3 linked regions of the Collimonas fungivorans Ter331 genome follow. Each later gene encodes a partner of the first gene's protein in a complex. Links are inferred from orthologs where the notes say so. Each region holds a gene or a part of one and is shown in the gene's direction. Other genes may lie near its edges.

Region 1 (7,328 bases):
CCGTGCGCTTCAGGTCCTGGCCCAGCTCTCGCGTCAGTTCCTGCAGCATGGCCGGATGCGGCTTGGAAAAAGTCTCGTCGGCGCAGCGGGTAGCATCGAACGCCGACAGCAGCTTGGTCTCATGCAAGGCGCGGTTCAGGCCGACCCGGCTCTTGCCGGTGGCGATCGCCAGGAAATAACCCTGCTGCGACAGGTCCGCCAGCATTTCGCGCACGCCGTCGAACAAGGTCAGGTCCTGGTCTTGCGCCAGGTAGTGATAACGGTAACGCTCCACTACCCGCGGATACTGGCTGGGCTCCAGGCCCGGCATCGCAACCTGCATGGCTTCCGCCAGGCCCAGCCCGATCACGTGCGAGGCGGCCTTGTTGTCCGGGACCGCCAGTCCCAGGTCCCTGGCTGCAGCCTGGATACATTTCACGATGATGGCGGTGCTGTCCATCAAGGTGCCATCCCAATCAAATACAATTAAATCAAAATTCTTTCGCGCCATATTGCCTGGCAATACCTTGCCAGCTCCTGTAATTGGTTTGGCCTGCCGATCGGAAAAACCGGCAAACCGATAAGCAAATACTAACTGATATTCTGATCGCCCTCAGCTTCCGATATTGCCGCCGGGATATCTTTCGGCAGGCTTTTCAGGAATCTTTCGCATTCCGGCGGCAGCGGCGCCTTGAGGGTCACCGGCTTGCCCGTTTCCGGATGGGCGAAAGTAATCTGGTAAGCATGCAAGAACATCCGCTTCAGCGCGACACGTTGTCCGTCAGCCTTCTGCAAAGCCCGGTTCAAGGAAAAGTCGCCGTATTTATCGTCGCCGGCGATGGCGAAGCCGCTGGCCGACAGATGGACCCGGATCTGGTGGGTGCGGCCGGTCTTCAGCTCGGCTTCCAGCAAAGCATAGTCGCCATAACGCCGGATCAGGTTGAAAATCGTGTGCGACGCCTGGCCGTCGGCCTGCACCCGCACCCGGCGCTCGCCATCGGCCGCCGTATACTTGTGCAGCGGCAACTTGACATGCTGGCGCTCGTTTTGCCAGTCGCCGTGCACCAGCACCAGGTAACGCTTGTCGGTGTCGCCGTCGCGCATCTGCTCGTGCAGGTTGGTCAGCGCGGAACGTTTCTTCGCCAGCAGCAAGATGCCGGAAGTATCGCGGTCCAGCCGGTGCACCAGTTCCAGGAACTTGGCTTGCGGACGGGCGGCGCGGAGTTGCTCGATGACGCCATAGCTGACGCCGGAGCCGCCGTGCACGGCGACCCCGGCCGGCTTGTCGATCACCAGTAAATGATTATCTTCCAGCAATATCTTGAATTCCGCCCCTGGCGCTACCGCTTGTGTTTGCTTTTCAGCAATTCGAATCGGCGGCACCCGTATGACGTCGCCCTCGACCAGGCGATAAGTCTGGTCGATACGGCCTTTGTTGACCCTGACCTCGCCGGAGCGCAACACGCGATAGATATGGCTCTTGGGCACTCCTTTACAAATACGCAATAAAAAATTGTCGATGCGCTGACCTGCGTCGTCTTCCGCAATAGTCAGCATTTGGACGGCAAGAGGCGGCGCAATTGCTGTTAACTGTATACCTTGCTCCACGGCTACCTTGGGTTCGGCCTTATGCTTGCCCGCGGCTTGTGTCCGCGGCTCGGGGCGAGTCTTGACTCGTCCTCCAGAAAATCTCGCTAAGTCCTTCATTTTGAATATATAATTGTTCCGCAATTGTTAGAAAACAGTTGCTGGTGTAAGAATAAAAAGACCATTCTACACAGGGGCGTCCCCATCAGCCTCGCCAATTTGCAAATTTGATGGGAAATGTGTACGCATCACCCCTGCGCGAGTCAAGGTCGCACCGTTGTTGTCATCGGATAACGCGCACGGATGCTGAACAAGAATGTCTGGATGATTAGGATAAAGTCCGGCGAGCCCGATGCGATCCAAACGATCGCGACGAGCTCGCCGGTTGATGTAGTGTTTTTAAATTTGCCGCGTACTTACTGAAACCAATGCTTTATTTGGCTCTATCAAGCTGCTCACCGCCAAGCGTCGTGCTCGCGTTCCGCGAACCGCAGGATGCTGTACCGGCGCGCGCTGGTAGTTTTCAGTAAAACGGCAGCACTATATCCGCGCCTGTGCACTGCGCTCATATAGCGCATACACACCAAGGCAATTCTCTCCCCCCTGACACTCCGTTCTCGCGTACATCCTTGTACTTTTTGTCGCTGACAGAAATGCTGAAGAACAGCAATCTTTAAGCGCCATTGCATTGACCCAAGGGTCACGGAGCGAAAAATGAAACGCATGTTGTTTAATGCCACGCAGCAAGAAGAACTGCGCGTGGCTATTGTTGACGGGCAAAAGCTCATCGACATCGATATCGAAACCACCGGACGCGAACAACGCAAGTCCAATATCTACAAAGGTGTGATTACCCGTATCGAGCCGTCGCTGGAAGCCTGTTTCGTCAACTACGGTGAAGAGCGTCATGGCTTTTTGCCGTTCAAGGAAGTTGCCCGCACTTACTTTAAAGAAGGTGTAGACGTCCGCAGCGCATCGATCAAGGATGCCCTGCGCGAAGGCCAGGAAATCATGGTGCAGGTCGAAAAGGAAGAGCGCGGCAACAAAGGCGCGGCCCTGACCTCCTTCGTTTCACTGGCTGGCCGTTACCTGGTCCTGATGCCGAACAATCCGCGCGGCGGCGGCGTGTCGCGCCGGGTCGAAGGCGAGGATCGCCAGGAACTGCGCGAAACCATGGATCAGCTGGACCTGCCTAGCGGCATGTCGGTGATTGCCCGCACTGCCGGCATCGGCCGCAACGTTGACGAATTGCAATGGGACTTGAACTACCTGATGCAACTCTGGCGCGCCATCGAAGGCGCCGGCACCCAAGGCAAAGGCGCGTTCCTGATTTATCAGGAATCGTCGCTGGTGATCCGTGCGATCCGCGATTATTTCCAACCGGACATCGGCGAAATCCTGATCGACACCGACGAAATCCACGACCAGGCCCAGCAGTTCATGGCCCACGTCATGCCTGACATGGTGCATCGCGTTAAGCGCTACCGCGACGACGTGCCGCTGTTCTCCCGCTTCCAGATCGAACACCAGATCGAAACCGCGTATTCGCGCACCGTGCCGCTGCCATCCGGCGGCGCCATCGTGATCGACCATACCGAAGCCCTAGTGTCGGTTGACGTCAACTCCGCCCGTGCTACCCGCGGCGGCGACATCGAGACCACCGCCTTCAACACCAATTGCGAAGCAGCTGAAGAAGTTGCGCGCCAATTGCGTTTGCGCGATCTCGGCGGCCTGATCGTGATCGACTTCATCGACATGGAGAATTCGAAGAACCAGCGCGAAGTCGAAACCCGCCTGAAAGACGCCCTGCGCTATGACCGCGCCCGCGTCCAGATGGGCAAGATCTCGCGCTTCGGCCTGATGGAACTGTCGCGCCAGCGCCTGCGTCCGTCGCTGTCGGAAGGCAGCCACGTGACTTGCCCACGCTGCAACGGCACCGGCCATATCCGCGATACCGAATCGTCAGCTCTGCAAGTCCTGCGCATCATCCAGGAAGAAGCGATGAAAGAAAACTCGGCCGCGATCCACGTCCAGGCGCCGGTCGACGTCGCCGCTTTCCTGCTGAACGAAAAGCGCGGCGAGATCCTGAAGATCGAAACCCGTCACCGGGTCGGCATCATCCTGATCCCGAACAAGCACCTGGAAACCCCGCATTACAAGCTGGAACGCCTGAAGCACGACGATCCGCGCCTGGAAGAAACCCAGGCCAGCTACGCCATGGCAGAGCAAGCGGATACTGACATCGGCTACAGCAAGACCCAGAAAGAAGAAGGCAAGCCGCGCCAGGAAGCCGTGGTCAAGGGTATCACGCCAGACCAGCCGGCCCCTATCGTCGAGCGCAAGCCAGTGGAAGCGCGTCCGACAGCGGTTGCCGCTGCCAGCCCGGCAGAAACAGGTTTCCTCGGCAAGATCTTCGGCTTCTTCTTCAGCAAGCCGGCAGCGCCGGCAGCAACTCCTGCCGCTACCGCCGAAGCCAAGGGCCCGCAGCAACGCGGCGACCGTGGCGACCGCAACAACCGTGGCCAGCGCGGCCGTAACCGCAGTGGCCGCAACCGCGATGGCAGTGCGCAGGAAACACGCGACGACAACGCCAAGAAACCGCTGGTAGAAGCTGTCGAAGCAAAAACCCAGCAAGCCCGTCCGCCGCGTCCTCCGCGCGAGCCTAAGGAGCAGCGGGAGTCTACTAAAGAGCAACGCGAACCCAGCGACAGCAAGGCGGAAACACGCAATGAAGGCCGGCGCGAACGCGCCGAACGCCCGCCGCGTCCGCCACGCGAAGAGCGCAAGGAAAACCTGAGCGAAATCAAGGTCGACGAGACCTTGCTCAAGGGTGGCGTAGTCGCCGCTGCCGGCGTTGCCGTCAGCAGCATCGCCGAAGCTGCTGATGCTACGGAAGCGGTGCAAGCCGATAGCGGACGCGTTGAAGCCAAAGCCGGTGAAGACGAAGAACCACGCCGCCGCCGCCGCCGCGGTGGCCGCAACCGTAACCGCCGCGACCGCGACGGCGCCGAGGGCACCACTGAAGGCAGCAGCGACGACATCGAAACAGGCGAAGCCGCTGCAGCAGCAGACGTGGCCGATACCGGCAACGATGCAGATGCTCCCGAGGCAGTGAGCGCTCCAGCTCCAGCCGAAGCAAGCAGCCCGGCCGGCAACAGCGTACCGATGATGGCCTCGGCAGTGCCGATGGCACAGGAAAGCGCTGCTCCGGCAGTTGAAACGACAGCGGCGCCGACCGCCTTGTCGAATGCAATCGCAGCGCCGCTGGTGCCTCAGCACATTGCTCCGCAAGAGGAAGCCGCTCCCGTCGTCGCTGAAGCGGCGCCGGCAGCAGCTCCTGTGCAAGAGCCGGTTGTGGCAGCGCCGGTTGTGGCAGAACCTAAACCGGCCGCATCTGAGCCGGTAGCCGTTCCCGCAGCAATCGTGCCGGAACAACCTGCTGCACCTCAAGCGGCTCCGGCAGTTGCCAGCCAGCCGCTAGCAGAACCGCAGATCGAAGAAACCCCTGCGCTGCTGGCTCCGGCAGCGCCCGTGGTTGCCCCGGTGGTTGCTCCCGTGATTGCCCCTGTGGTCGCTGAAACGGCGGCGCCGGTAGCAGAAGCGCCAGCCGTCATCAAGGCAGCCGTTTCCAGCGGATCGCCTAAGGTGGAAGACCTGCAAAGCGTACTGGCTGCAGCCGGCCTGACCCTGGCGGCGACCGATCCGAGCAAACTGCGCGCTGCACAGGAAGCAACGGCCAACATCGTTGCCGCGCCACATGTGCCGCGCGAGCGCAAGCCTTTGCCGGCGCAGTCCAGCGAACCGCTGGTGCAGATCGAAACCCAGCGCCCGCAGTAAGCCGGTGCGCCACCTGGTGGCGTAGCAGCTAGACAGTAGTACAACAAAGGGAGTCCCAGACTCCCTTTGTCACGTCTGGCGCAGGCGATATGTTTGAAATTGCGAGAATTGCCGCACTTGCTGCTTTTCGCCAGGCGTCTGAAGCTAAAAAGCGACGCCCATGGTATCTTGTACAAGTTGCTACCTTATATTTATTAGATGCAAGACATTGCACATTTTTCCAGACACACATCATGACTAGAAAAGTCATCCCGCTGATCGATAGCCGCAGTTTTTTGCCGCTGCCCTTGCCGCCTGCATTGCCCTCTATCCTCGAAACGCCGACCGGCCTGATAGCGGATGAGCTGGGGCGGCCGCTGCACGACTTGCGCATCTCGGTCACCGACCGCTGCAATTTCCGCTGCGTCTATTGCATGCCGCGCGCGGTATTCGACAAGGACTATGCGTTCCTGCCGCACACCGCCCTGCTGTCGTTTGAAGAAATCACGCGCCTGGCGAGCCTGTTCGTCGCCCACGGCGTGCACAAGATCCGCCTGACCGGCGGCGAACCCCTGCTGCGCAAGCACATCGAAAAGCTGATCGGCATGCTGAGCGCCCTGAAGACACCGGATGGCAAGCCGCTCGACCTGACCCTGACCACCAACGGTTCATTGCTGGCGAAAAAAGCCCAGGCCCTGAAAGACGCCGGCCTGAACCGCGTCACCGTCTCGCTCGACGCACTCGATGAAAACATCTTCCAGCGCATGAACGACGCCGACTTCCCGGTGGCCGACGTCTTGCACGGGCTGGATGTAGCACATCAAGTAGGACTCGGGCCGATCAAGGTCAACATGGTGGTCAAGCGCGGCGTCAACGAGCAGGAAATCCTGCCGATGGCGCGCTATTTCAAGAACACGCCGTACATCCTGCGCTTCATCGAATATATGGATGTGGGCGCCTCCAACGGCTGGAAGATGGATGAAGTAGTGCCCTCCGCCGAAGTGGCGCAGATAATCCAGAGCGAACTGCCGATGCAGCCGCTGGCAGCCAACTACGCCGGCGAAACCGCAAAGCGCTGGCGCTACGAAGACGGCATTGGCGAAGTCGGCCTGATTTCCAGCGTCACCCAGGCGTTTTGCCACGACTGTTCGCGCGCCCGCCTGTCGACCGAAGGCAAGCTGTATACCTGCCTGTTCGCCAGCGCCGGCCACGACCTGCGCGCCTTGCTGCGCAGCGAATGCAGCGACCGCGAAATCTCCAGCGTGATCGGCCAGCTGTGGCGCGCCCGCGACGACCGTTATTCCGAGTTGCGCACGCAGCAGACCGAGGGCCTGGCTTCGCCCCTCAAGAAAGTGGAAATGTCGTACATAGGCGGCTGAGCGGGCCACGCCATGGAAACTTGTTCGCCCCCCTCTGCACTGAATATCACCGGCCTGATACTGGCCGGCGGCCGCGGCACGCGCATGGGCGGGATCGACAAAGGCCTGGCCCTGCTCGACGGCCAGCCGATGGCGGCGCATGTCGTCGCGCGCCTGGCGCCGCAGGTGAACAGCCTGATCATCAACGCCAACCGCAACCAGGACAGCTACGCGGCGTTCGGCGCGCCGGTCTGGCCCGATGAGCAGCCTGGCTTCGCAGGCCCGCTAGCGGGCCTGCAGGCCGGCCTGCGCCACTGCGCTACGCCCTACCTGGCGACCGCCCCCTGCGACTCGCCCTACCTGCCGCATGACCTGGTGCAGCGCCTGGCGCAAGCACTGGCCAGCGCCGGCGCCGACCTGGCGGTGGCCTCCACCCGCGAAGGCAGCGACCAAGACATCTGGCCGCAGCCGGTATTCATGCTGCTGAAAACCGCTTTATTGACCGACCTCAATGACTACCTGCAGGGCGGCGGGCGTAAGATGGAAACCTGGTACCGCCGCCTCAACTATTGCGAAACGCTGTTTACC
Region 2 (6,535 bases), 2.0 Mb from region 1 along the record:
CTTCTTTCCGCGGCCTCGGCATGGAAAAAGGGCTGGAGATCCTGGCTGAAGTCAAAGCGCAAATCGGCGTGCCGGTGTTGACCGATATCCATGAAATCTATGAAATCAAGCCGGTGGCAGCGGTGGTCGATGTCTTGCAGACGCCGGCCTTCCTGTGCCGCCAGACCGATTTCATCAACGCTTGCGCCCAATCGGGCAAGCCGGTGAATATCAAGAAGGGCCAGTTCCTGGCGCCGCACGACATGATCAATGTCATCGCCAAGGCGCGTGCCGCGGCCCGCGAAGCCGGCCTGCCGGAAGATAATTTCATGGCCTGCGAGCGTGGCGCTTCGTTCGGCTACAACAACCTGGTGTCCGACATGCGCTCGCTGGCGATCATGCGCGAAACCGGTTGTCCGGTAGTGTTCGACGCCACCCACTCGGTGCAGTTGCCGGGCGGCCAGGGCAGCACTTCCGGCGGCCAGCGCGAATTCGTGCCGGTGCTGGCGCGCGCTGCGATTGCGGTGGGCGTGGCCGGCGTATTCATGGAAACCCATCCGAATCCGGCCGAAGCCAAATCGGACGGACCGAATGCGGTGCCGTTGAACCGCATCAAGGAATTGTTGTCGACCATGATCGACCTGGATCGGGTCGTCAAGAAGAATGGCTTTATCGAAAGCAATTTCGGTTGATTGCTTGGGGGATGGAATATATCGCTGCCGCTATACAGGCAAGTGGCTGCGCGTGAAGTCTGTTCCCGCAAATGGTTTTAATATCGCGCATATTTTTATTTGATAGGGAAATACATGAGTGCAATCGTTGACATCATTGGCCGCGAAATTATTGATTCGCGCGGTAATCCGACAGTCGAATGCGACGTCTTGCTGGAATCCGGCGTCATGGGCCGTGCGGCCGTGCCGTCCGGCGCTTCCACCGGTTCGCGCGAAGCGATCGAGCTGCGCGACGGCGACAAGAGCCGTTACGGCGGCAAGGGCGTTTTGAAAGCCTGCGAGCATATCAACACCGAAATTTCCGAAGCCATCATGGGCCTCGACGCCAGCGAACAAGCGTTCCTGGACCGCACCCTGATCGATCTCGACGGCACCGAAAACAAAGGCCGCCTGGGCGCCAACGCCATGCTGGCGGTATCGATGGCGGTAGCCAAGGCTGCAGCTGAAGAGGCCGGCCTGCCGCTGTACCGTTATTTCGGCGGCAGCGGCGCGATGCAGATGCCGGTGCCGATGATGAACGTCATCAATGGCGGCGAGCATGCCGACAACAACCTGGATATCCAGGAATTCATGATCATCCCGGTCGGCGCACCGAGCTTCCGCGAAGCGCTGCGCTACGGCGCCGAAGTGTTCCACGCGCTGAAGAAAATCCTGCACGACAAGGGCTTGTCGACCGCGGTCGGCGATGAAGGCGGCTTTGCGCCTAACCTGGCCAGCCACGAAGAAGCGCTGAAGCTGATCATCCAGGCGATCGAAGCCGCGGGCTACGAGCCGGGCACCCAGATCGCGCTCGGCCTGGACTGCGCCGCCAGCGAATTCTACAAGGATGGCAGCTACGTCCTGGCCGGCGAAAACATGACCCTGACCGGCGCGCAATTCACCGGCTTGCTGGCGTCGTGGTGCGACAAGTACCCGATCATCAGCATCGAAGACGGCATGGCGGAAAACGACTGGGACGGCTGGAAGCTGCTGACCGAAACGCTCGGCAAGAAGATCCAGCTGGTGGGCGACGACCTGTTCGTCACCAACACCAAGATCCTGAAAGAAGGCATCGACAAGGATATCGCCAACTCGATCCTGATCAAGATCAACCAGATCGGCACCCTGACCGAAACCTTCGCTGCGATTGAAATGGCCAAGCGCGCCGGCTACACCGCAGTGATCTCGCACCGTTCGGGCGAGACCGAAGATTCGACCATCGCCGATATCGCGGTTGGCATGAACGCCTTGCAGATCAAGACCGGCTCGATGTCGCGTTCGGACCGCATGGCCAAGTACAACCAGCTGCTGCGCATTGAAGAAGACCTGGGCGACATCGCCAGCTATCCGGGCCGCGGCGCGTTTTATAATTTGAAGTAATCAAGCCGGGGTGGGCACCAAGTGTCCACCCCGATCTACATTTAAGACAGCAGAACCAAGCCCGAAACGATGCGCCTGATTGCCATTTTCCTGACTGCCTTGCTGATACTGGTCCAGTACCCACTGTGGCTAGGCAAGGGCGGCTGGCTGCGCGTCTGGGACATGGATCAGCAAGTGCATGCGGCGCATGACAAGCTCGACGAGCTGAAGGCCCGCAACGCCAAGCTGGATTCGGAAGTACATGATTTGAAAGAAGGCACCGGCGCGGTCGAAGAACGGGCGCGCACCGAGCTGGGCATGATCAAGCAGGACGAGATTTTTATCCAGGTGCTCGATCCGAACGGCAATCCGGCCGATGCGCCGGCGCCGCCCAATGCGGCGTTGACCGCGGTGGAAAAGACCGTAGCGGTCGCCGTGCCAACCGAAAAGAAACCAGAACGCTAACTTTCGTTAGCCAGCAGGGCGCCCATGCTGTTCGCGGCGCCCATACTCCAATCTTAATGTTTGCTGCTGCCGGTAGAGAGCAGCGCTTCAACCGGCGCCGTGCTGGCGAACAGGTGCGCGCAGTCGACTTTGTCGAATTCATAATGCTGGCCGCAAAAATCGCAATCCACCGCCAGCTTGCCGAGGTCTGCCAGAGCTTCCTCGATTTCAGGCTGGCCCAGCATCTTCAGCATGTTGCCGACTTTTTCGCGTGAACAATTGCACTGGAAGCTGGGCTGCTGCGGTTCGAAAACACGGATGGTTTCTTCCCAGAACAGGCGGCGCATCAAAGTCTGGATGTCCGTCGACAGCATTTCTTCCGGACGCAGGGTGCCGCCCAGCGCCAGGAAACGGTTCCAGGTTTCCAGTTCATCGTTGACCGGCACGTCGATGCCGCCGTGGTTCGGCAGTTTCTGCAGCAGCAAGCCGCGCGCAACCTTGTCGTCGGCGGCCAGCCACAGCTTGGTGTCCAGCTGTTCCGAGCGCAGCATGTAGTTTTCAATGACGGTAGCGACATTCTCTCCATCCAGCGGCACGATGCCCTGGTAAGCCTGCTGGCCAGGCATCTTGTCCTGCGGGTCGAGCGTAATCGCAAAGCGTCCCTGGCCGTTCAGGTTGACCAGTTGCGACATGGTGGCGTCGGGGTCGATCACCGCATCCGGCGCCAGCTTGGCGGTGGCGCGCATCTGCAGCTGCGAATCGCACTCGGCCACCAGCAGCCGGATCGGACCGTCGCCGTGGATCTGCATGACGATGACGCCGTTGAATTTCAGGTTAGCCGACAGCAAGGCCGCCGCCGCCATCATTTCGCCCAGCAGGGTCTTGACCGGCGTCGGATAGTTGCGGTGCGCCAGCACTTGCTGCCAGGTGGACGACAGCTCCACCAGCTCGCCGCGCACGGCGGCGTTCTCCACCATGAATTTTTGCAGTGAATCGCCGTGCGCGTCGCCGGCATCCGTCATCTTTGTTACGTCCATATTTTTTATCCGCTGATGTATTACTTCTACCGTATTACTTCTAATTTATTGCTTCAAAACTGCTGCCCGCTATCCGATCAGCTTCAAGCTGTCCTTGTATTCCTGCCCGCGCTGTATGTAATGCGCGGCGTTGCCGGCCAGCGCTGCTATATCCTGCTCGCTCAGGGTGCGTACGGCCTTGGCCGGGCTGCCGATGATCAGCGAGTTGTCCGGGAATTCCTTGCCTTCCGTGACCAGCGCGCCGGCGCCGACCAGGCAGTTCTTGCCGATCTTGGCGCCGTTCAGGATCACTGCTTGGATGCCGATCAGGGCGCCGTCGCCAATCGTGCATCCATGCAACATTGCCTGGTGGCCGACGGTCACGTTCTTGCCCAGCGTCAGGGGAAAACCCATGTCGGTATGCAAGGTGCAGCTTTCCTGTACATTGCTGCCTTGGCCGACCGTGATCAATTCATTGTCGCCGCGGATGGTGACCCCGAACCAGACGCTGGCGTCGGCTTCGATCCTGACCTTGCCGATCAGGTTGGCGGACGGCGCGATGTATGCTGACGGGGCGATGTCGGGGGCATGCTCGCCCAATTGATAGATGGCCATAAATTTGTGTAAAATCCGCTCCGTAAAATGCTGGTTGTCGGGCATTGCCCTGATTCAATCCCTGTAGATAGGCCCATATTGCGATTTTTCAACCGTAGCGCCATTTTACCGCTCTCGACATGAACCATTCACCCTTTCCCGATCCGGCTGACTTGCGCCGCGCCGCCTTGCGTTGTTTGTGCGAGGCCGACGTCGCTGCCAAGGTGGCAGGTGTCGGGGCGCTGGCGGCGGCCTGGGAAAGCGGCGCCATGGCGCTGGACAGCCAGTGCGAATTGCAGGCAAGCCTGAGCATACCGGGGCGTCCTCCGCAGCCCTTGCTGGTGCCGCCGCGCGAAGTCAAGCACCGCTCCATGGCTACTCTGGAAGGGCGGGCCGCCATGATCCACGCCCTGGCGCATATCGAATTCAACGCCATCAACCTGGCGCTGGATGCGATCTGGCGCTTTGTCGGCATGCCAATGGACTATTATGCCGACTGGCTGCGCGTTGCAAAGGAAGAAGCTTATCACTTTAGCCTGCTGGCAATGCACTTGCAGGGCCTGGGCTTTGCCTACGGCGATTTCTCGGCGCATAACAGCTTGTGGGAACTGACTGAAAAGACCAGCCATGACATTTTGGCCAGGATGGCGCTGGTGCCGCGCCTGATGGAAGCGCGCGGCCTGGATGCCTCGCCGCGCACCCGCGCCAAGCTGGCGCAGGCCGGCGATGAACAAGCGGCGGCGATCATAGACATCATCCTGCGCGACGAGATCGGCCACGTGGCGATCGGCAACCGCTGGTATGGCTGGCTGTGCCAGGCGCGCGGGCTGGAGCCGCTGGCGACATTCGCCGCCCTGGCGGTGCAGCACCAGGCGCCGCAGTTGCGCGGACCGTTCAATATGGAAGCGAGGAGGGCGGCCGGTTTTTCCGAGTTGGAATTGCAGGCCTTGCTACAGGAAATGGGGCAGGCTTAAGCGCGCTTCAGTGATACCACTTGTGCTTGCCGGGGCGTTTGGCGATTTCCGCCATGTCTACCAGCCTGGTGCCGGCGATGCGGTCATGCAGGAACTGGCGCTGCGGATCGAGGTAGATGGTCAGCGCCCACAGCAGGAAATTCGCGGCCGGGATCCAGACCAGCATCCAGGTATGCGCGCCCAGCGCCCACGCCAGCGCCAGTCCGGGCAGGAACCAGCACCAGCTGAGCAGGAAGCGGATGGCGGCGCGGCCGGCCTTGACTGCGCTGCCGTCGCGGTTGACCAGCTGGATGCGCCAGGTTTTCATGGCCAGCGTTTGTCCGCCGTGGCTCCAGCACCAGACAAAATACAGGGTCAGCACGATGAACAGCCAGGCTTGCTGGGCATGTCGCAGGTAAAGCGCGTGGCGCTGCTGCAGCAAGGTCGAGAAAATCCAGCCCGAAATGAACAGGATGCCGAACAGCAGCATCGATTCATACATGATGCTGCCGAAGCGGCGTTTCAGCGATGGCGTCTGCTGCTGGCTGGAGAGCTGGGGTGTTGCGGAAGGATCCAAAATGCTTATTTCGCGGTAGGCGCCAGCGCCGCGGCTGGCGCCGTGGGAGCCGCCATCACAGCCTGTTCCTGGCCGTTCGGCGGCGTCAGGCTGACTGGCGCCGCAGGCTTAGACTTGTTGAATTTGGCCGGCGGCATCGTGGTCACCCGTTTGTGGCTGGGTGTGGCTTGTTCCGCCAGTTCTTTCTTTTGCTGTTCCGACAACTGCTGGTACTGCTGCCAGCGCAAGGCCCGTTGCTCGGTATCGAGCTTGTTGGCGCGCGCATAGTTTTCGCGCGCGATACGGCGTTGTTCCGGAGTCAAGGTTACCCAGCCGCGCATCCTGGCCTGCAGTCTTTCCTGCTCGGCCGGCGTCATGCTGGCGTAGCGGTTGCTGATTTCCAGCCATTTCTTGCGGGTAGCCGGCTTGAGCTTGTTCCAGTCGCCGGCCAGCGGCTCCAGCACATGCTGCTGGACAGCGCTCAGTTCATTCCAGTTAGGCGCGGTGATGCCCACCACCTTGGTCATTTTAGGCGGATTGAGCGGGGCCGGCTTGGCGCTGACGACAGCCGGCTGTATCGCTGCTGCTGCAGGCTGCGCCGCGGCCTGGGTCGATGCGAGCGGTCCCAGCACTGCCAGCGCAACGCCGCCGCTCACCAGCAGCGCGCAGGCGGCGCCGATCAGGCGTTTGCGGCGGCTGCCCAGCAGCCTGGAGGAAGGTGTCGGGGTCATTGGTCTTGCTGCTGTTGCTGGGCGAGATAAGCGCTGAAGCCGTTATCCAGGTAAGCCGACGGCGGCAGTTCGTCCGACAGCACGGCGGCGTCGATGTCGGCGGTATCGTTGATCCGGTGTTGTTGTTCGTATTGATACAAACCGGACAGCAGCAGCATGCCGACCAGTATCGGGGCGGCCACGCCGAGCCGGG
Region 3 (6,548 bases), 180 kb from region 1 along the record:
GGGCCGTTTTCCAGCTTGCGCACAATGCCGCTGTCATCGAAATACACGGTCATCTCCGAGTTCCAGACGCCGGCTTCCTTGTAAGCGTAATTCCAGCCGTTCAGCTTGACCCGGTCGTAATAGATGGTTTCGAACGGCTTGCCGATGGTGCGCAGCACATCGGCCTGGTTGAACTGGCCGACCTTGATGGTGGCGAATTTCTCCAGGGTCAATACTTGCTCATAAGAAATTAATCTGTGGTCGGGGCCGATTTTCGCCATATACGTCGCCTGGCCGTAGGGGCCGCGCGCATATTCCCATAATACATCATTGCCGTCTTGATAAGTCCCGGTGGGGTTCCCCAGCCGCGCCAGCACCTGCGCTTCGGGTTCGCCGGGATTGACCGGCGGCGCCAGCAGCGAGGCGCAACCGCCGAGGCTCAGCAGCAAACCGGCCAGGAGAAGGGGAAAGGGTTGCTTCATGGCGATACTCCAAGATAAATTGTTGTTGGCGCGACGCTAAGTATTTGAATCCGCAGGTTTTTTGCTATATACTGCGCGTCTGGTCAAGTTTGACCGGATTTTCTAATTGTTTGTTCACGGTGCATAGGGTTACGTACTCTGTACACCGCTTGTGAAAGGTAAAGCATGACTATCGAAAAAACAGCCAAGGCCGCTATTATCACTGATAATGCGCGCGGTCAAAACGACACCGGCTCCCCGGAAGTGCAAGTTGCGCTGCTGACAGCCCGTATCAACGACCTGAACGGTCACTTCAAAGCCCACGCCAAGGATCACCATTCCCGCCGCGGCCTGATCATGATGGTTAACCGTCGTAAAAGCCTGCTGTCCTACCTCAAGGGTAAGGACCTGAACCGTTACCGCTCGCTGATCGAAAAACTCGGCTTGCGTAAGTAATAGTAAGTGCGCGACTCATCGTCGGCCGACGTTCTTTTCTGCGACATCCTGTTTCGATATTTCGCGACGATGTCCTTGGTCCGTCGATAAGTTGAAAAAAATGCCTGTATCAGTTTCTGATGCGGGCATTTTTGCTTTTTGCAGCGGTTTTTCAAATTATCTGCACAAGTTTTAAAAGTTTAGAAGTTAGTTATAGGCAGGGAGATGGCGCTTGCCGGTTATGCCGGCAATGTAGTCGTCTGTGGTGAGGTGAACGACAGCGCCTGAAAATCTGTCGGCAAAATGAAAGGATATATTGTGTTTAATAAAGTTACGAAGACATTCCAGTATGGTCAGCATCAGGTTACCCTGGAAACCGGCGAGATCGCTCGCCAAGCCTCCGGCGCAGTGCTGGTATCGATCGAAGATACCGTCGTGCTGGCTACCGTGGTGGCACGCAAAGATGCCAAGCCAGGTCAGGATTTTTTTCCATTGACCGTTGATTACGTTGAAAAGACATACGCCGCTGGCCGTATCCCAGGCGGTTTCTTCAAGCGCGAAGGCCGTCCTTCCGAAAAAGAAACCCTGACATCGCGCCTGATCGACCGTCCGATCCGCCCGCTGTTCCCAGAAGGTTACCTGAATGAAGTCCAAGTCATCATTCACGTGCTGTCGGTCAATCCTGAAATCGATCCTGACATCGCTGCAATGATCGGCGCTTCGGCTGCCCTGTCGGTCGCCGGCATTCCTTTCGCCGGCCCGGTCGGCGCTGCGCGCGTCGGTTACATCGACGGCCAGTACGTGTTGAACCCGACCACTTCCCAGCTGACCAAGTCGGCCATGGACCTGGTGGTTGCCGGTACCGAAACCGCGGTGCTGATGGTGGAATCGGAAGCCAAGCAACTGTCGGAAGAAATCATGCTGGGCGCGGTCGTGTTCGGCCACGAGCAATCGAAGGCAGTCATCAACGCTATCCACGAACTGGTGCGCGACGGCGGCAAGCCTGAAGTCGAATGGAGCCCGGCGCCCAAGAATGAAGCGCTGATCGCGCGCGTTGCGCATTTCGGCGAAGCCAAGCTGCGTGAAGCCTACCAGACTAAAGACAAGCAAGCCCGCACCACCAAGCTGAAAGACGCTACCGCAGAAGTCAACGCGGCGCTGGCTGCCGAAGCTGCATCGATCGGCGGCACTGCACCTGATTCTTCGGAAGTCAGCGGCATCCTGTTTGACCTGGAAGCCAAGATCGTCCGTTCGCAGATCTTGGAAGGCGAGCCACGCATCGACGGCCGCGATACCCGCACCGTACGTCCGATCTCGATCCGTACCGGCGTCCTGCCGCGTACCCACGGCTCGGCACTGTTCACCCGCGGCGAAACCCAAGCGCTGGTAGTCGCCACGCTGGGCACCGCACGCGACGAGCAAAAGATCGACGCGCTGATGGGCGAATATTCGGACCGCTTCATGCTGCATTACAACATGCCACCGTTCGCTACCGGCGAAACCGGCCGCGTTGGTACGCCAAAGCGCCGCGAAATCGGCCACGGCCGCCTGGCCAAGCGCGCGCTGCAAGCAGCACTGCCGGCGCCGGAAGATTTCAGCTACTCGGTGCGCCTGGTATCGGAAATCACCGAATCCAACGGTTCGTCGTCGATGGCTTCGGTCTGCGGCGGCTGCCTGGCATTGATGGATGCCGGCGTGCCGATGCAGGCACACGTTGCCGGCATCGCCATGGGCCTGATCAAGGAAGGCAGCAAGTTCGCCGTCCTGACCGACATCCTGGGCGATGAAGATCACCTGGGCGACATGGACTTCAAGGTAGCCGGCACCGCCAACGGCATCACTGCGTTGCAGATGGATATCAAGATCCAGGGCATCACCAAGGAAATCATGCAGGTCGCTTTGGCGCAAGCTAAAGAAGGCCGTATCCATATCCTGGGCAAGATGCAGGAAGCGGTTCCGCACGGTAAGACCGAGCTGTCCGATTTCGCGCCACGCCTGATCACCGTCAAGATCAATCCGGAAAAAATCCGCGACGTGATCGGCAAGGGCGGCGCAGTGATTCGCGCCCTGACGGAAGAAACCGGCACCCAGATCGATATCAGCGACGAAGGCGTCGTGACGATCGCTTCGGTGGACGCTGCTGCAGGCCAGGAAGCCAAACGCCGCATCGAAGAATTGACGGCTTCGGTTGAAGTCGGCAAGGTCTACGAAGGCACAGTCCTGAAGCTGCTGGACTTCGGCGCGATCGTGCAAGTATTGCCGGGCAAAGACGGTCTGCTGCACATCAGCCAGATCGCCAATGAGCGCGTCAATGCAGTCGCCGACTACCTGAAAGAAGGCCAGCAAGTGCGCGTCAAGGTTCTCGAAACCGACGACCGCGGCCGTCTGAAACTGTCGATGAAGGCAGCCCAGGAGGGCGGCGAAGCTGCTCCGGCGGCAGCGCAGTAATTCACGGTTAGCTGTGTAAAAAACGCCCGGGATGCATCAGCATCCCGGGCGTTTTTATTTTCAGGTGACAAAAAAGCCGCTCGGGAAATTTCCTCGAGCGGCTTTTTGGTGCTGGCGCCTGATGATTAGTCGAACACTGGCGATTCCACGCCCAGGATCTTGTGCAGCTTAGGCGAGGTAGTGGTGTATTGCATGTGGATCTTCTTGTCCGGGAAGATGTAGGGCGCAGCGCCGAATGCGGCCAGCGCGGCTTCATGGAAGCCCGACAGGATCAGCTTCTTCTTGCCCGGATAGGTGTTGATGTCGCCCACCGCGAAGATGCCCGGCACATTGGTTTCGAATTTCTCGGTATCGACCACCCGCAGCTGCTTGCGCTCGATGTCCAGGCCCCATTCAGCGATAGGGCCGAGTTTCGGCGACAGGCCGAAGAACACCAGCAGGGTATCCAATGGCAGGCGGCGGGTGACGCCGTCCGGGCCGGTGACCTTGATCTCGCTCAGCTTGCCGTCCTTGGCTTCGTGGCCGGTGACCTGGCCGACCAGGAACTGCATTTCATAGGCTTCGCACAGCGCCTTCATCTTGGCGACCGATGCCGGCGCCGCGCGGAATTCTTCGCGACGGTGCAGCAGCACTACCGATTCAGCCTTGCCGACCAGGTCCAGCGCCCAGTCCAGCGCCGAATCGCCGCCGCCGCAGATCACCAGGTTCTTGCCGTGGAACTGGACAGGATCCTTGACGCGGTAAAACAGCTGGGTATTGTCGAACTGGTCAATGCCGTCGACCTTGATGGTGCGCGGCTGGAACGAGCCGACGCCAGCGGCGATGAAGATGGTTTTGGTGATGAAGCGGGTGCCGGCCGAGGTTTCCAGGTCGAAGCGGTTGTCTTCGCGGCGCGCTACCAGCGTCACTTCCTGGTTCAGGTGGAAGGTCGGTTCGAACGGTTCGATCTGCTTGAGCAGGTTGTCGGTCAGTTCCTGGCCGGTGCAGACCGGGACCGCAGGGATGTCGTAGATCGGCTTGTCCGGATACAGCTCCACGCACTGGCCGCCGACTACCGGCAGCGAGTCGATGACATGGGCCTTGATTTCCAGCAGGCCGAGTTCAAAGACCTGGAACAGGCCTACCGGGCCGGCGCCGACGATGACGGCATCGGTTTCGATCACGCTGTTGACGGAGTTGGGTGCTGCTGCAAATTTGACGGTGGTATCCATACGGCGATCTGATTCCTGTTTCAGTTGGGTCCCCCAAAACGCCATGCCGGTAGTGGCTACGACGGCGCTTGGATTTAAATTTTCGCGAATTCCTGCATGGCTGGGGGCAATGGCCTGGCTTACATTGACTGCTTAGCTCCGTGCTTGGGTCGGCCGCCCGGCAACGGGCGGATTCCAGCTCAACGTTGCAAGAAGTCCAATTTTTCCTTGACGTCTTTCCATTCCTCGGCTTCCGCCAAAGGAGCGATGGTCTTGGTGATCGACGGCCAGTGGCGCGACAGGTCTTCATTCAGTTTGATGAAATGCAGCTGGTCGGCCGGCACGTCTTCTTCAGCGTAGATGGCGTTGACCGGGCACTCGGCGACGCAGACCGCGCAATCGATGCACTCGTCGGGGTCGATCGACAGGAAATTCGGGCCCTGGCGGAAGCAATCAACCGGGCATACATCCACGCAGTCGGTATAGCGGCAGCGAATGCAGGATTCGGTCACAACGTGGGTCATAACAACAGTCCTATCTGTAAATAATGTTCTTGAAGCGGATCTTGAGGCGGCGACCGGCGGCTCGGAGCAATTGCCGCCGTTGAATATACCCTGTCGCAAAGCCTTGTATTTTAAGGTAATTCGGGTTTTCCCACAAACAGCTGTTATATAGAATCCATATAAGCAAATGTGAAATACACATTAGCGGCAGTTGCCGCTATTTCCGCAGTTTTACCACATCCGCCGCAAGCTTTTCGAGGCCGCCGCAGGATTGCTTGCGTCAGCTTGGCAAAATGGCTATCGTGGACGCCTTTGTTGCTATGGAATAATTATGTCATCTTCCAACGAAAGCTCCACCAAAGCCATTTTTTACGCCTTGGGCGCCAATGGCGGCATCGCGCTGGCGAAGTTTGCCGCCTCGATCTACACCGGTTCAGGGGCGATGCTGGCGGAAGCTATCCATTCGCTGGCCGATTGCACCAACCAGGTGTTTTTGCTGATCGGCCTGAAAGAAGCCAAGAGACCGGCAAACTCGTCCCATCCCATGGGCTATGCGCGGGTGGTGTATTTCTGGGCAATGATGGTGGCGCTGCTGCTGTTTTTTGTCGGCGGCGCGTTTTCGGTCATGGAAGGCATCGAGCACCTGAAGCATCCGCAGGCCATCAGCACTCCCTGGGTAGCGCTCGGCGTGCTGGGCATATCGGTGGTGCTGGAAGCGTTTTCCCTGCGCGGCGCGTTGGTGGAAATCCGCAAGATTTCGGATGGCAAGCCGTTCATGCAATGGTTCCGCGAAACCCGGCAGTCGGAGCTGATGGTGGTGGCGGGCGAGGATATCGCCGCGCTGGCGGGGTTGGCGCTGGCGTTTGTTGCGGTGCTGCTGACGGTGGTGACCGGCAACCCGCTATGGGACGCCTGCGGCACGATCGCGGTCGGCCTGCTGCTGATGATCGTCGCGGTGATGGTGATCCGCGAAGTCAAGGCCATGGTCACCGGCGAGTCGGCGGCACCCGAGGTGCATGCCGCCATCAAGGCGCATATCGAAGCCGACGCCGACGTGGCGGCCGTCCGGAACCTGATTTCCATGCAATGGGGCGAGCAGGTGATGATCGCGGTGCAAGCCGTGATGCGGCCGCAGCCTTCGGATGTGGCGCTGGTCGACGCCATCAATCGCATCGAAGCCGGGATCCAGCAGCGCTGGCCGCAGGTGCACTGGTGTTTCTTCGAGCCGGACCATGCGGCGGCCGCTGAAGAGGCCGCATAAAAAAATCCGTGGCAATGTGACGAGTGCGATAAAATTGTCACGCTGTCATCTCCAGGAGATGCATGTCGCAAGCTTTGCCAGCCATACCGCCAACCGAAGATTGTTATGCCGCAGCGCATAATCTACGGGGTATCGGGGGCCGATGCCTGATCATTTCATTAGGGAGCATTGCCATGAGTCGGCGTTTGTCACGATTTTCTCTGCAGTTTCTGTCGTTGGTCCTCGCGCCTGCGATGTTTACCCTGGCGCACGCCGCCGGACCGCTCACCAT

What was found.
Region 2: the proteins of CFU_RS14930 (region 1) and eno are in contact, whole or in part, in a solved structure (PDB 2FYM), measured with the Escherichia coli proteins. The link is inferred for Collimonas fungivorans Ter331 from one-to-one orthologs.
Region 3: the proteins of CFU_RS14930 (region 1) and pnp are in contact, whole or in part, in a cryo-EM structure (PDB 9QH0), measured with the Escherichia coli proteins. The link is inferred for Collimonas fungivorans Ter331 from one-to-one orthologs.

Annotation. Positions count from the first base shown.
Region 1 is NC_015856.1:3,420,975-3,428,302, forward strand. The notes cover bases 1,884-5,603. They hold CFU_RS14930 (ribonuclease E/G), read left to right. Parts: upstream 1,884-2,280; coding sequence 2,281-5,403; downstream 5,404-5,603. In the rest of the region: CFU_RS14920 (HAD-IIIA family hydrolase), read right to left, coding at 1-490; CFU_RS14925 (RluA family pseudouridine synthase), read right to left, coding at 571-1,536; GTP 3',8-cyclase MoaA, read left to right, coding at 5,637-6,761; molybdenum cofactor guanylyltransferase MobA, read left to right, coding at 6,774-7,328. UniProt on the Escherichia coli protein: Endoribonuclease that plays a central role in RNA processing and decay. Required for the maturation of 5S and 16S rRNAs and the majority of tRNAs. Also involved in the degradation of most mRNAs.
Region 2 is NC_015856.1:1,465,736-1,472,270, forward strand. What follows is about bases 1-2,927. They hold eno (phosphopyruvate hydratase), read left to right. Parts: upstream 1-785; coding sequence 786-2,069; downstream 2,070-2,927. Other genes in these bases: kdsA (3-deoxy-8-phosphooctulonate synthase), read left to right, coding at 1-671; ftsB (cell division protein FtsB), read left to right, coding at 2,139-2,513; hslO (Hsp33 family molecular chaperone HslO), read right to left, coding at 2,567-2,927. In the rest of the region: more of hslO, read right to left, coding at 2,928-3,529; CFU_RS06480 (gamma carbonic anhydrase family protein), read right to left, coding at 3,599-4,123; CFU_RS06485 (ferritin-like domain-containing protein), read left to right, coding at 4,243-5,076; CFU_RS06490 (RDD family protein), read right to left, coding at 5,084-5,557; CFU_RS06495 (DUF3106 domain-containing protein), read right to left, coding at 5,638-6,342; CFU_RS06500 (DUF3619 family protein), read right to left, coding at 6,339-6,535. UniProt on the Escherichia coli protein: Catalyzes the reversible conversion of 2-phosphoglycerate (2-PG) into phosphoenolpyruvate (PEP). It is essential for the degradation of carbohydrates via glycolysis.
Region 3 is NC_015856.1:3,598,438-3,604,985, reverse strand. What follows is about bases 819-3,758. They hold pnp (polyribonucleotide nucleotidyltransferase), read left to right. Parts: upstream 819-1,193; coding sequence 1,194-3,323; downstream 3,324-3,758. Other genes in these bases: CFU_RS15805 (NAD(P)/FAD-dependent oxidoreductase), read right to left, coding at 3,449-3,758; rpsO (30S ribosomal protein S15), read left to right, coding at 819-896. Also shown: outer membrane protein assembly factor BamE domain-containing protein, read right to left, coding at 1-461; more of rpsO, read left to right, coding at 627-818; more of CFU_RS15805, read right to left, coding at 3,759-4,534; ferredoxin FdxA, read right to left, coding at 4,714-5,037; CFU_RS15795 (cation diffusion facilitator family transporter), read left to right, coding at 5,348-6,277; CFU_RS15790 (hypothetical protein), read left to right, coding at 6,463-6,548. UniProt on the Escherichia coli protein: Involved in mRNA degradation. Catalyzes the phosphorolysis of single-stranded polyribonucleotides processively in the 3'- to 5'-direction. Also involved, along with RNase II, in tRNA processing.